DNA from 2 places in the Variovorax sp. P5_A3 genome. Region 2 is predicted to be linked to the other one. Evidence: predicted binding sites of a transcription regulator. Region 2 holds the regulator's gene; the other holds the start of a gene.

What was found. The regulator LexA, encoded in region 2, represses DNA repair genes until DNA is damaged. The targets are predictions, from matches to a motif close to ACTGTATNNNNATACAGT.
Region 1: a site for LexA is predicted at 2,009-2,026, ahead of recA (recombinase RecA). Genes of this name have one in related genera too.

What each region holds. Positions count from the first base shown of each region.
Region 1 is NZ_JBFUKW010000008.1:461-5,184, reverse strand. It holds gene AC1D3B_RS13600 (sensor histidine kinase N-terminal domain-containing protein) at 1-564, opposite strand, end outside; gene AC1D3B_RS13595 (response regulator) at 713-1,387, opposite strand; gene AC1D3B_RS13590 (MarR family winged helix-turn-helix transcriptional regulator) at 1,457-1,942, opposite strand; gene recA (recombinase RecA) at 2,089-3,156, shown strand; gene recX (recombination regulator RecX) at 3,229-3,678, shown strand; gene argC (N-acetyl-gamma-glutamyl-phosphate reductase) at 3,801-4,724, opposite strand.
Region 2 is NZ_JBFUKW010000003.1:98,103-102,826, forward strand. It holds gene AC1D3B_RS05815 (MFS transporter) at 1-297, opposite strand, end outside; gene AC1D3B_RS05820 (D-2-hydroxyacid dehydrogenase family protein) at 294-1,301, opposite strand; gene AC1D3B_RS05825 (hypothetical protein) at 1,450-1,794, opposite strand; gene lexA (transcriptional repressor LexA) at 1,940-2,614, opposite strand; gene AC1D3B_RS05835 (asparaginase) at 2,688-3,677, shown strand; gene AC1D3B_RS05840 (hypothetical protein) at 3,682-4,098, shown strand; gene AC1D3B_RS05845 (DUF6152 family protein) at 4,118-4,591, shown strand; gene adk (adenylate kinase) at 4,592-4,724, opposite strand, start outside.

The DNA of each region.
Region 1 (4,724 bases), on a different contig from region 2:
GAGCCAGATGAGCAGCACTGCCAATGGCAGGATCGCGAACTGCGGCAAGAGCACGCCCTTGATGATCTCGGTGGCCAGCACCGACTGCTTCTCGCGGGTCTCGGCCACCTGCAACAGCGTCGGCGGCGCATCCGGCGTGGCGCCGGCCAGCCAGAGCGATGCCACGCGCACCGGCTTGCCATGGATCTGGCCGTTGCTCAGGTAGACCACGCCGGGTGTCGGCACATCGTCCGTGCCCGGGAACGGAATGTCGCGCTCGCCGCTGAGCAACGTACCTTGCTCGTCGAGCAACTGGTAGTACACGTGGTCGGTGTCGTCGCCGCCGAGAATCTCGCGTGCCGGCTGCGGCAGCACGAACTGGACGCGCCCGTTCTCGACGTCGACCAGTCTGGCGAGGATCTGGATGTTGGATTCCAGCGCGCGATCGAAAGGCGCGTTCGCGATGCCCTGTGCCACCAGCCAGGTGACGCCGATGCTGACCGGCACCAGCAGCAGCAAGGGCGTGAGCATCCAGTCGAGGATCTCGCCGAAGAGCGAACGCTGCGCGCGCTGAAAAAGTTTCACGCTCGCCCCCAGGCTTGCTCACTTCGTGTAGCCGCCCACCCCCTGCCGGGGGCAACACCGGCGGCCCGGCAAAGCCGGTTCCGCGGTGTTTCGCCAACGGGCCGGGCTGCGCCGGCCGAGGAGTTCAAGCGCGATGTGCCCTGGGGCATCAAGAGGGGATTTTTTCGAGGCAGTAGCCGAGGCCGCGGACGGTGGCGATGCGCACGGGGCCCTTCTCGATCTTCTTGCGCAGGCGGTGGATGTACACCTCGATCGCGTTGAGGCTGACCTCCTCGCCCCATTCGCACAGGCGCTCGACCAGCTGGTCCTTGCTCACCAGGCGGCCAGCACGCTGCAGCAGCACTTCGAGCAGGCCGAGTTCGCGCGCGGAGAGCTCGATCATCTTGCCGTCGATGGTGGCGACGCGGCCGGCCTGGTCGTAGACCAGCGGACCATGCTTGATCGCGTTGCTGGTGCCGCCCATGCCGCGGCGGGTGAGCGCACGCACCCGCGCCTCGAGTTCCTGCAGGGAGAAGGGCTTGGCCATGTAGTCGTCGGCGCCGTAGTCGAGACCCTTGACGCGCTCCTCGACGCTGTCGGCAGCCGTCAGCACCAGCACCGGCAACTGCGAGCCGCGTGCGCGCAGCCGCTTGAGGATTTCGAGGCCGTGCAGGTTGGGCAGGCCGAGGTCGAGGATCAACAGGTCGAACTCGCTGTTGGTCATCAGCGCGGCGTCGGCTTGCGAGCCGGTCGCGACGTGGTCGACCGCCGAGCCGGAGGTGCGCAAGCTGCGCAGGAGGGCATCCGCCAGCACCTGGTCATCTTCCGCAATCAGTATTCGCATGCCGTGCCTCCAGACATCGCGGCTTGCACTGCCGCCGGATCTTCCACCCACCGACTCTCCCAGCGAATTCTAGGCTGCGGCATAGGCTTCGAGACCGATGGTTACCACGGTGGCGATCTCGTCGCCGACGCTGGCGCGGAACTCCCTTTCCGCCTGGGCGACGGCGTTGCGGAAGGCCTCCAGCCACGCCAGGCCGTCGGCGGTGAACAGCACGCGGCGCGCGCGTGCGTCGAGCGGATCAGGCCCGCGCGTGACCAGACCCCAAGCCTCGCACTGGTCGACCAGCGTGCCCATCGCCTGCTTGGTCATGCCGGCGCGTTCGGCGAGTTCGGTCAGGCGCGAACCATCGCGGGAGAGGTGGCGCGTGATGTGGATGTGCGCGGCGCTCACCTGTGCGCGCGCCGCGAGGTTCGACAGCGCCAGCGGCACGTCGGCGTCATGGGCCATCAATGCGAGCACGCGCTCGTCGAAACGGCGCATCGCATGGCCGAGCAGGCGTCCCAGGTGGGTCTGGCGCCAGGCGTCGTGATCGATCGGAAAAATGGGATCTACCATGGGGCTTCGATAGTAAAGCAAACTGACCAAAAAACAGGCTTACTCGCTTTCATTGCCCTCTACACTACTGTTCAAGCATCCAGCCTGTAATTAAAAGCAGCGGGATGAATCCGACACAACCCATTGATATTCAAGGAGTTTTCCACATGGACGCAGTCGTCAAGGGCGCAAGCATCTCGGTCGCCAACAGCGAAAAGGCCAAGGCCCTCCAGGCCGCACTGGCCCAGATCGAAAAGCAGTTCGGCAAGGGCACGATCATGCGGCTCGGCGAAGGCGAAGCGCTGGAAGACATCCAGGTGGTCTCCACCGGCTCGCTGGGCCTCGACATCGCGCTCGGCGTCGGCGGCCTGCCGCGCGGCCGGGTGATCGAGATCTACGGTCCGGAATCGTCCGGCAAGACCACCCTCACGCTCCAGGTCATCGCCGAAATGCAGCGCCAGGCCGGCACCTGCGCCTTCGTCGATGCGGAACATGCGCTCGACGTGCAGTACGCGCAGAAGCTCGGCGTGAATCTCTCCGACCTGCTCATCAGCCAGCCCGACACCGGCGAGCAGGCGCTCGAGATCGTCGATTCGCTGGTGCGTTCCGGCGCGGTCGACCTGATCGTGGTCGACTCAGTCGCCGCGCTCACGCCCAAGGCCGAAATCGAAGGCGAGATGGGCGACTCGCTGCCCGGCCTGCAGGCCCGCCTCATGAGCCAGGCGCTGCGCAAGCTCACCGCCACCATCAAGAAGACCAACTGCATGGTCATCTTCATCAACCAGATCCGCATGAAGATCGGCGTGATGTTCGGTTCGCCCGAAACCACCACCGGCGGCAATGCGCTGAAGTTCTACGCCTCGGTGCGCCTGGACATCCGCCGCATCGGCACCATCAAGAAGGGCGACGAGGCGATCGGCAACGAGACCAAGGTCAAGGTGGTCAAGAACAAGGTCTCGCCACCTTTCAAGACGGCCGAGTTCGACATCCTGTTCGGCGAGGGCATCAGCCGCGAAGGCGAGATCATCGACATGGGCGTGGCCGCCAAGATCGTCGACAAGTCGGGCGCCTGGTACGCCTACAACGGCGAGAAGATCGGGCAGGGCCGCGACAACGCACGCGAGTTCCTGCGCGAGAACCGTGAGCTCTCGCGCGAGATCGAGAACAAGGTGCGCGAATCCCTGGGCATCCCGCTGCTCCTGGCCGAGGCGCCTGACGCGTCGGCTGAAAAGTAAGGGGCGATCCCGCCCGCGCCACCCGCCCTGAGCGGCGGGTGCGCTTCGATCCGAAGCGATTCAATCCAAGCCATGGCATTTGCCGCTCCATCTCTCAAGGGGCGCGCACTGCGACTGCTGAGCCAGCGGGAGCATTCGCGCGCCGAACTCGAACGCAAGCTCGCGAAGTACGAGGAACAGCCAGGCACGCTGGCGCTCGCGCTCGACGAACTGGCCGCCAAGGATTTCATCAACGAGGCGAGGGTGGTCCAGTCAGTCCTGCACCAACGGGCAGGGCGCCACGGTGCCGCACGCGTGCGCCAGGAACTGCTGCACAAGGGCATCGCCCCCGAGGCGGTCGCGGAAGCGGTCGCGAGCCTTCAAGGCAGCGAGCTGGAACGGGCGCGGGAAGTCTGGCGGCGCCGCTTCGGCGAACTACCGCAGGACGCGACACAACGCGCCAGGCAGGTGCGATTTCTCCTTGCGCGCGGATTCGCCAGTGCCGTGGTCGCGAAGGTGCTGCGCCACGACCCAGACGAGTAGACCTTAGGGCCGGGAGGCCAGGCCACTTCGTGAAACACCGCGGAACCGGCTTCGCCGGGCCGCTGGTGTTGCCCCCGGCAGGGGGTGGCGTCTACACGAAGTGAGTAAGCCTGGGGGCGAGCCTAAACCCCCAACATCAGCTTAAGGTTTTGCACCGCCGCGCCGCTCGCGCCCTTGCCCAGATTGTCGAGCCGGGCAATGACGACCGCATGGCGGTGGTCTTCGTTCGGGAACACGCGAATGTCGAGCTGGTTGGTGTCGTTGAGCGACAGGGCGTCGATCTTGCCGTCCTCGGTCGGCGGCAGCACCTTCACGAACTGTTCCGGCGTGTTGCTCTTGGCGTAGTGGGCCGCCAGCGCATCGTGCAGGTCGCTGGCCTTGGGACGGTCGGGCAGGTCATCCAGATGCAGGGGAAGCTGCACCAGCATGCCCTGCTTGAAGTTGCCCACCGAGGGGATGAAAACAGGCCGGCGCGTGAGCCCGGTGTACTTCATGATCTCGGGAATGTGCTTGTGCTTGAGCCCCAGCGCATAGGTCTCGAACAGGGGCGCAGCGCCGCTCTCGTAAGCCTCGATCATGCTGCGCCCGCCGCCGGAATAGCCGCTGACCGAGGGGAGGGCGATCGGGAAGTCGGGCGGCAGGAGTCCTGCGTCGATCAACGGGCGGACGATGGCGATGGCCCCGGTTGCGTAGCAGCCCGGATTGGCCACGCGCTCGGCCTTGGCCACGGCGTCCTTCTGCCCGGCCACGAGTTCGGGAAAGCCGAACGTCCACCCTGCAGCCGTGCGATGTGCGGTGGAGGCGTCGATGATCTTCGGGCGGCGGCCTTCGAGCTGGTCGATGAGCGCCACGGATTCGCGCGCCGCGTCGTCATGCAGGCACAGCACGACGAGGTCGACGCCGGCCATCAGGTCGCGCTTGGCCGAGACGTCTTTTCGAAGCTCGGGCGCGATGCTGACCAGTTCGATGTGCGGCATATTCTGCAGCCGCTCGCGGATCTGAAGGCCGGTGGTACCGGCTTCGCCGTCGATGAAGACCTTGACCAT
Region 2 (4,724 bases):
CAGGCCGCCGAAGCTCGGCATCAGCGTGGCGACGAGGTGTCCGGCGCCATACCAGAGCATGGTGCAGGCCAGCAGCAGCCGGCGGTCCCAGCCCGCGACCACGGCGGCAAGCAAAGGAGCACCCAGGCACATCACGACGGCGCCGGCCGTGATCAACTGGCCGGCCGTCGCCGCGCTGACGTCCAGCGACGTGCTGAGCTCGTTGAGCGTGCCGGGCACCACCATCACGCCCGTGCCGATCACGAAATTGCCTGCCAGCAGGGCCCACAACGAGGCCGGCAGTGCAGGCCGCTTCAACGGCGGACCTGCAGAGCGCCGGGGTTGACGATGTTCGTCGGATTGCCCTTGATGAAACTGACGACGTTGTCGAAAGCCTGCCCGAAGTACATCTCGTAGCTGTCCTGCTCCACGTAGCCGATGTGCGGCGTGCAGATGCAGTTCTCGAGACGGAGGAGCGCATGGCCCTGCAATGGCGGTTCGCTCTCGAAGACATCGATCGCCGCCAGCCCGGGCCGACCGCGATTGAGCGCGGCGAGAAGGGCGTCCTGCTCCACCAGCTCGGCGCGCGAGGTATTCACGAACAGCGCAGTGGGCTTCATCCGCGAAAGATCCTCGAGCGTGACCAGACCGCGCGTCTCCTCCGTCAGCCGCAGGTGCACCGACAACACGTCGGCCGCGGCGAAGAAGGCTTCCTGGTTCGGTGCCACCTGGAATCCGTCGGACCTGGCCTTGGCGCAGCTCTGCTCGCGACCCCAGATCACCACTTGCATCCCGAAGGCCTGGCCGTAGCGCGCGACCAGCTGGCCGATGCGCCCGTAACCCCAGATGCAGAGCGTCTTGCCCTTGAGCACCGAGCCGAGTCCGAAGTTCGGTGGCATCGATGCGGACTTGAGGCCCGACTGCTGCCACGCGCCATGCTTCAGGTTGCTGATGTACTGCGGCAGGCGACGCATCGCGGCCATGATCAGCGCCCAGGTCAGCTCGGCCGGCGCCAATGGCGACCCCGTGCCTTCCGCCACCGCGATACCTTGTTCCGAACAGGCGTTCACGTCGATGTGGCCGCCGACCCGCCCGGTCTGCGAAATGAGCCTGAGCTTGGGCAACTTCTCGATGAGCTGCCGGGAGATGTGGGTGCGCTCACGGATCAGCACGATCACGTCGGCATCCTTGAGGCGCACCGAAAGCTGCCCGATGCCCTTGACCGTGTTGGTATAGACCTTGGCGGCATACGCATCGAGCTTGGCAGCGCACTGCAGCTTGCGCACCGCATCCTGATAGTCGTCGAGGATCACAATGTTCATGGCGTGCCATTGTGCCTCGCACCACCGGCAAGCTGTGCGGACGCATCATGTTGCCATTGCATGCGCCGGTCGCCGGGGGCACTTGCAGGGTGGTTGAACGTCGCTGCCCGGCGATGAAGCGCCAGTCAGTGTGGACGCAGTTCGGCCCTCAGTGCACGTGGGCGGATCGGGGCGCCGTGCCTGCTGCTTCGAGCGCAACCAGTCGATCGAGCTCAGCGCAGACATCGGCCATGCGGCCCGAAATCACCATGCGGCTCTGGTGACGGCCCGGTTGCTGTGCGTCGACCATGCGCACCACCCGCAACGGCCGCGCCGCCGCTGGCGAGCAGGCCTGTACCGTGGCAGTCTGGCGCGCCGTGCAACTGGGCCGGACCCCGACATAGCGCAGACCCGACGAATTGATGCGATGCGAACTGCGCGCCGGCATCCAGCGGCTGGCCAGCGATTGCAGGGGGGTCAACAAATCAACGATGCTGAGCAGGGCGATTCCCATGTGAACTCCAAAGGTCAGAGATTGAACACAGGCAGGATTGCTTTGATCGGCCTCGACAGGGTGATGGCACTTCGCCATACGCCCGCCACCTGTCGCGGCCGGGTGTGAGCGCACCGCCGAAGCCGTGCGCGCATTCATTCGACGCCTACATCAGCATCGTGTTGCGGATCAGGCCGACTGCCAGGCCTTCGATCTCGAAGGGCTCGCCGGGCTGGACGATGATGGTCGGGTAGTCCGGGTTTTCCGCATGCAGCTCGATGACCTGCTTGTTGCGCTTGAGTCGCTTGACGGTGACCTCGTCGCCGAGCCGGGCCACGACGATCTGCCCGTTACGGGCTTCCTTGGTTGCCTGCACGGCGAGCAGGTCGCCGTCCATGATGCCGGCGTCGCGCATGGACATGCCGCGCACCTTGAGCAGGTAGTCGGGTTGGCGCTGGAAGAGGGTGTTCTCGACGTAATAGGTCTGGTCGACGTGTTCCTGCGCCAGGATGGGCGAACCGGCGGCCACACGGCCGATGAGCGGCAGTGCGAGCTGCGCCATGCCGGGCAGCGACAGGGAGAACTGGTTGTTGCGGGATTCGTTGAGCGAGCGCAGCGCGTCGCCCTTGAGCCGGATACCGCGCGAGGTACCGCTCACGAGCTCGATGACGCCCTTGCGCGCCAGCGCCTGCAGATGCTCTTCGGCCGCGTTGGCTGACTTGAAGCCCAGCTCGGCGGCGATCTCGGCGCGCGTGGGAGGGGCGCCGGTGCGCGCAATGGCGCTCTGGATCAAGTCCAGAATCTGCTGCTGACGGGCGGTAAGCTTCACGGCGAACTGCATGTTGGCTCCTGATGGGCACTGGGTGAATATCCAGTACCTGTATTTTTAACCAGTTTCCGGAAGTTGGCAAGCCATGGCCGAAGGCAATCGAAATGACGCGCGTCGCGTGATCGTCCTGGGCACGGGAGGCACGATCGCGGGTCGCGCTTCCGCCGCCAATGACAACATCGGCTACACCGCCGGCGAGGTCGGCGTGGCGGAACTGCTGGGCGACATCGACGCGCCGCCCGGCGTTTCGTTGTCGGCCGAGCAGGTGGCGCAGGTGGACAGCAAGGACATGTCCTTCCCGATCTGGCGAACGCTGGCGCTGCGTTGTGCCCATTGGCTCGCGGAACCCGACGTGGCGGGTATCGTCATCACCCACGGGACCGACACGCTGGAGGAGACGGCCTTCTTCCTGCAGTGTGTGCTGGGGCCGTCGAAGCCGGTGGTGTTGACCTGCGCGATGCGCCCGTCCACCGCGCTGGCGCCGGACGGGCCCCAGAATGTGCGCGATGCCATTGTCGTGGCGGCCTCACCCGGGGCGCGGGGTGTCATCGCCGTTTGCGCAGGCACCGTTCACAGCGCGTTCGATGTCCAGAAGGTCCACACCTACAGGCTCGACGCATTCGACTCGGGTGATGCGGGGCCGGTGGCGTACGTCGAAGAAGGCGCCGTGCGCGTGCTGAGAGATTGGCCCGTGCCGGCAACCGCCGCACAGCTTGCCTTCGATCGAATCGAAGGCGCCACGTCCTGGCCACGCGTCGAAATCCTCGTGAGCCATGCCGAGGCTCGCGGCACGATCGTGGATGCATTGCTGGAAGAGCGGAAGCGGGGCGGTGCGGAACCGCTCCAGGGACTCGTGCTTGCTGCTACCGGCAACGGCACGTTGCACCACGCACTCGAAGCGGCCGCACTTCGCGCGCAGGCTGATGGGGTATCGGTCGTCCGCGCGACGCGATGTTCGCAGGGGCGGATTCTCCCGAGGTCAAAGGAAGTGTTGCGTGACGCGGGGGCACTGACACCGGTCAAGGCGCGCATCGCGCTGATCCTCGAGCTTCTGTCCGGCGGACCTCCCGCCTGAGCGCATGTTCGGCGCGTTGCAATCGACTCCCTGGGCCTATCCTGCGCTGGAGGTCGTGCACATCGTCGGGATTGCACTGCTCGTCGGCAATCTGGTCGCCCTCGAAATGCGCGTCTTTGGACGCGCCGTCGTCCTGCCGGTGAGCGGGCTGGCGAGGCTGTCGCTGACCATCGCCTTGTCCGGCTTCGTCCTGGCGGCAGTCAGCGGTTCCTTGATGTTCGCCACTCAGCCTTTTGAACTGCTTGCCAACCGGGCCTTCCTGCTCAAGATGGGATTGCTCTTCGTGGCCGGCTGCAATGCCGTCTGGTTCCATGCACGCGGCTCGTTGCTGAAACTCGACTTGATGGCGCGGATACAGATGTTGTCGTCCACTGCGATCTGGCTGGCTGTGATCTTCTGCGGCCGATGGATCGCCTACTGATCGGAAAGGAGCTTCCTGCATGAAACGTCGCAGCTTCCTATGGACCGCCGCTTCGACTGCCGTCGCGATTCGCCCCGCCTGGGCGCACCATGGCTGGAGCGGCTTCGACCAGGATCGCCCCCTCTACCTGGAGGGCCGGGTCGTGACTTCTCGCTGGCAGAACCCTCACGCCGAACTGATGATCGAGGTACCGCCTGATCTCAAGGTTCCGCCGGATCTGGCAAAACGCGCGTTGCCTGCGCAGAGCGCGCCGGTCGATGGGCCGGGGCTGCTCGCGAAGACGACCGTGCCCCGCCGCAACGACCGTCAGTGGGAACTCGAGCTCGCGCCGCTCACGCGAATGGAGGCCTGGAAAGTCCAGGAGATCAAGCCTGGCGCCCGCATCTCGGCCGTCGGCTTTGCCTCGAAGGACGAAAAGGGGGAGGCCGTGATGCGCGTCGAATACCTGTTCGTCGACGGCAAGGCCTACGGGCTGCGCTCCAGCCCGGCCTGATCAACTGTTCAGTGCCGCGAGCGCGCGCTGGGTGATCTCGTCGACCGTCCCGACACCGCTGATGGCGCGGTACTTCGGTGCGGCGGCGGGTTCGGACTTGGCCCAGTCCGAGTAGTAGTCGACCAGCGGCCGG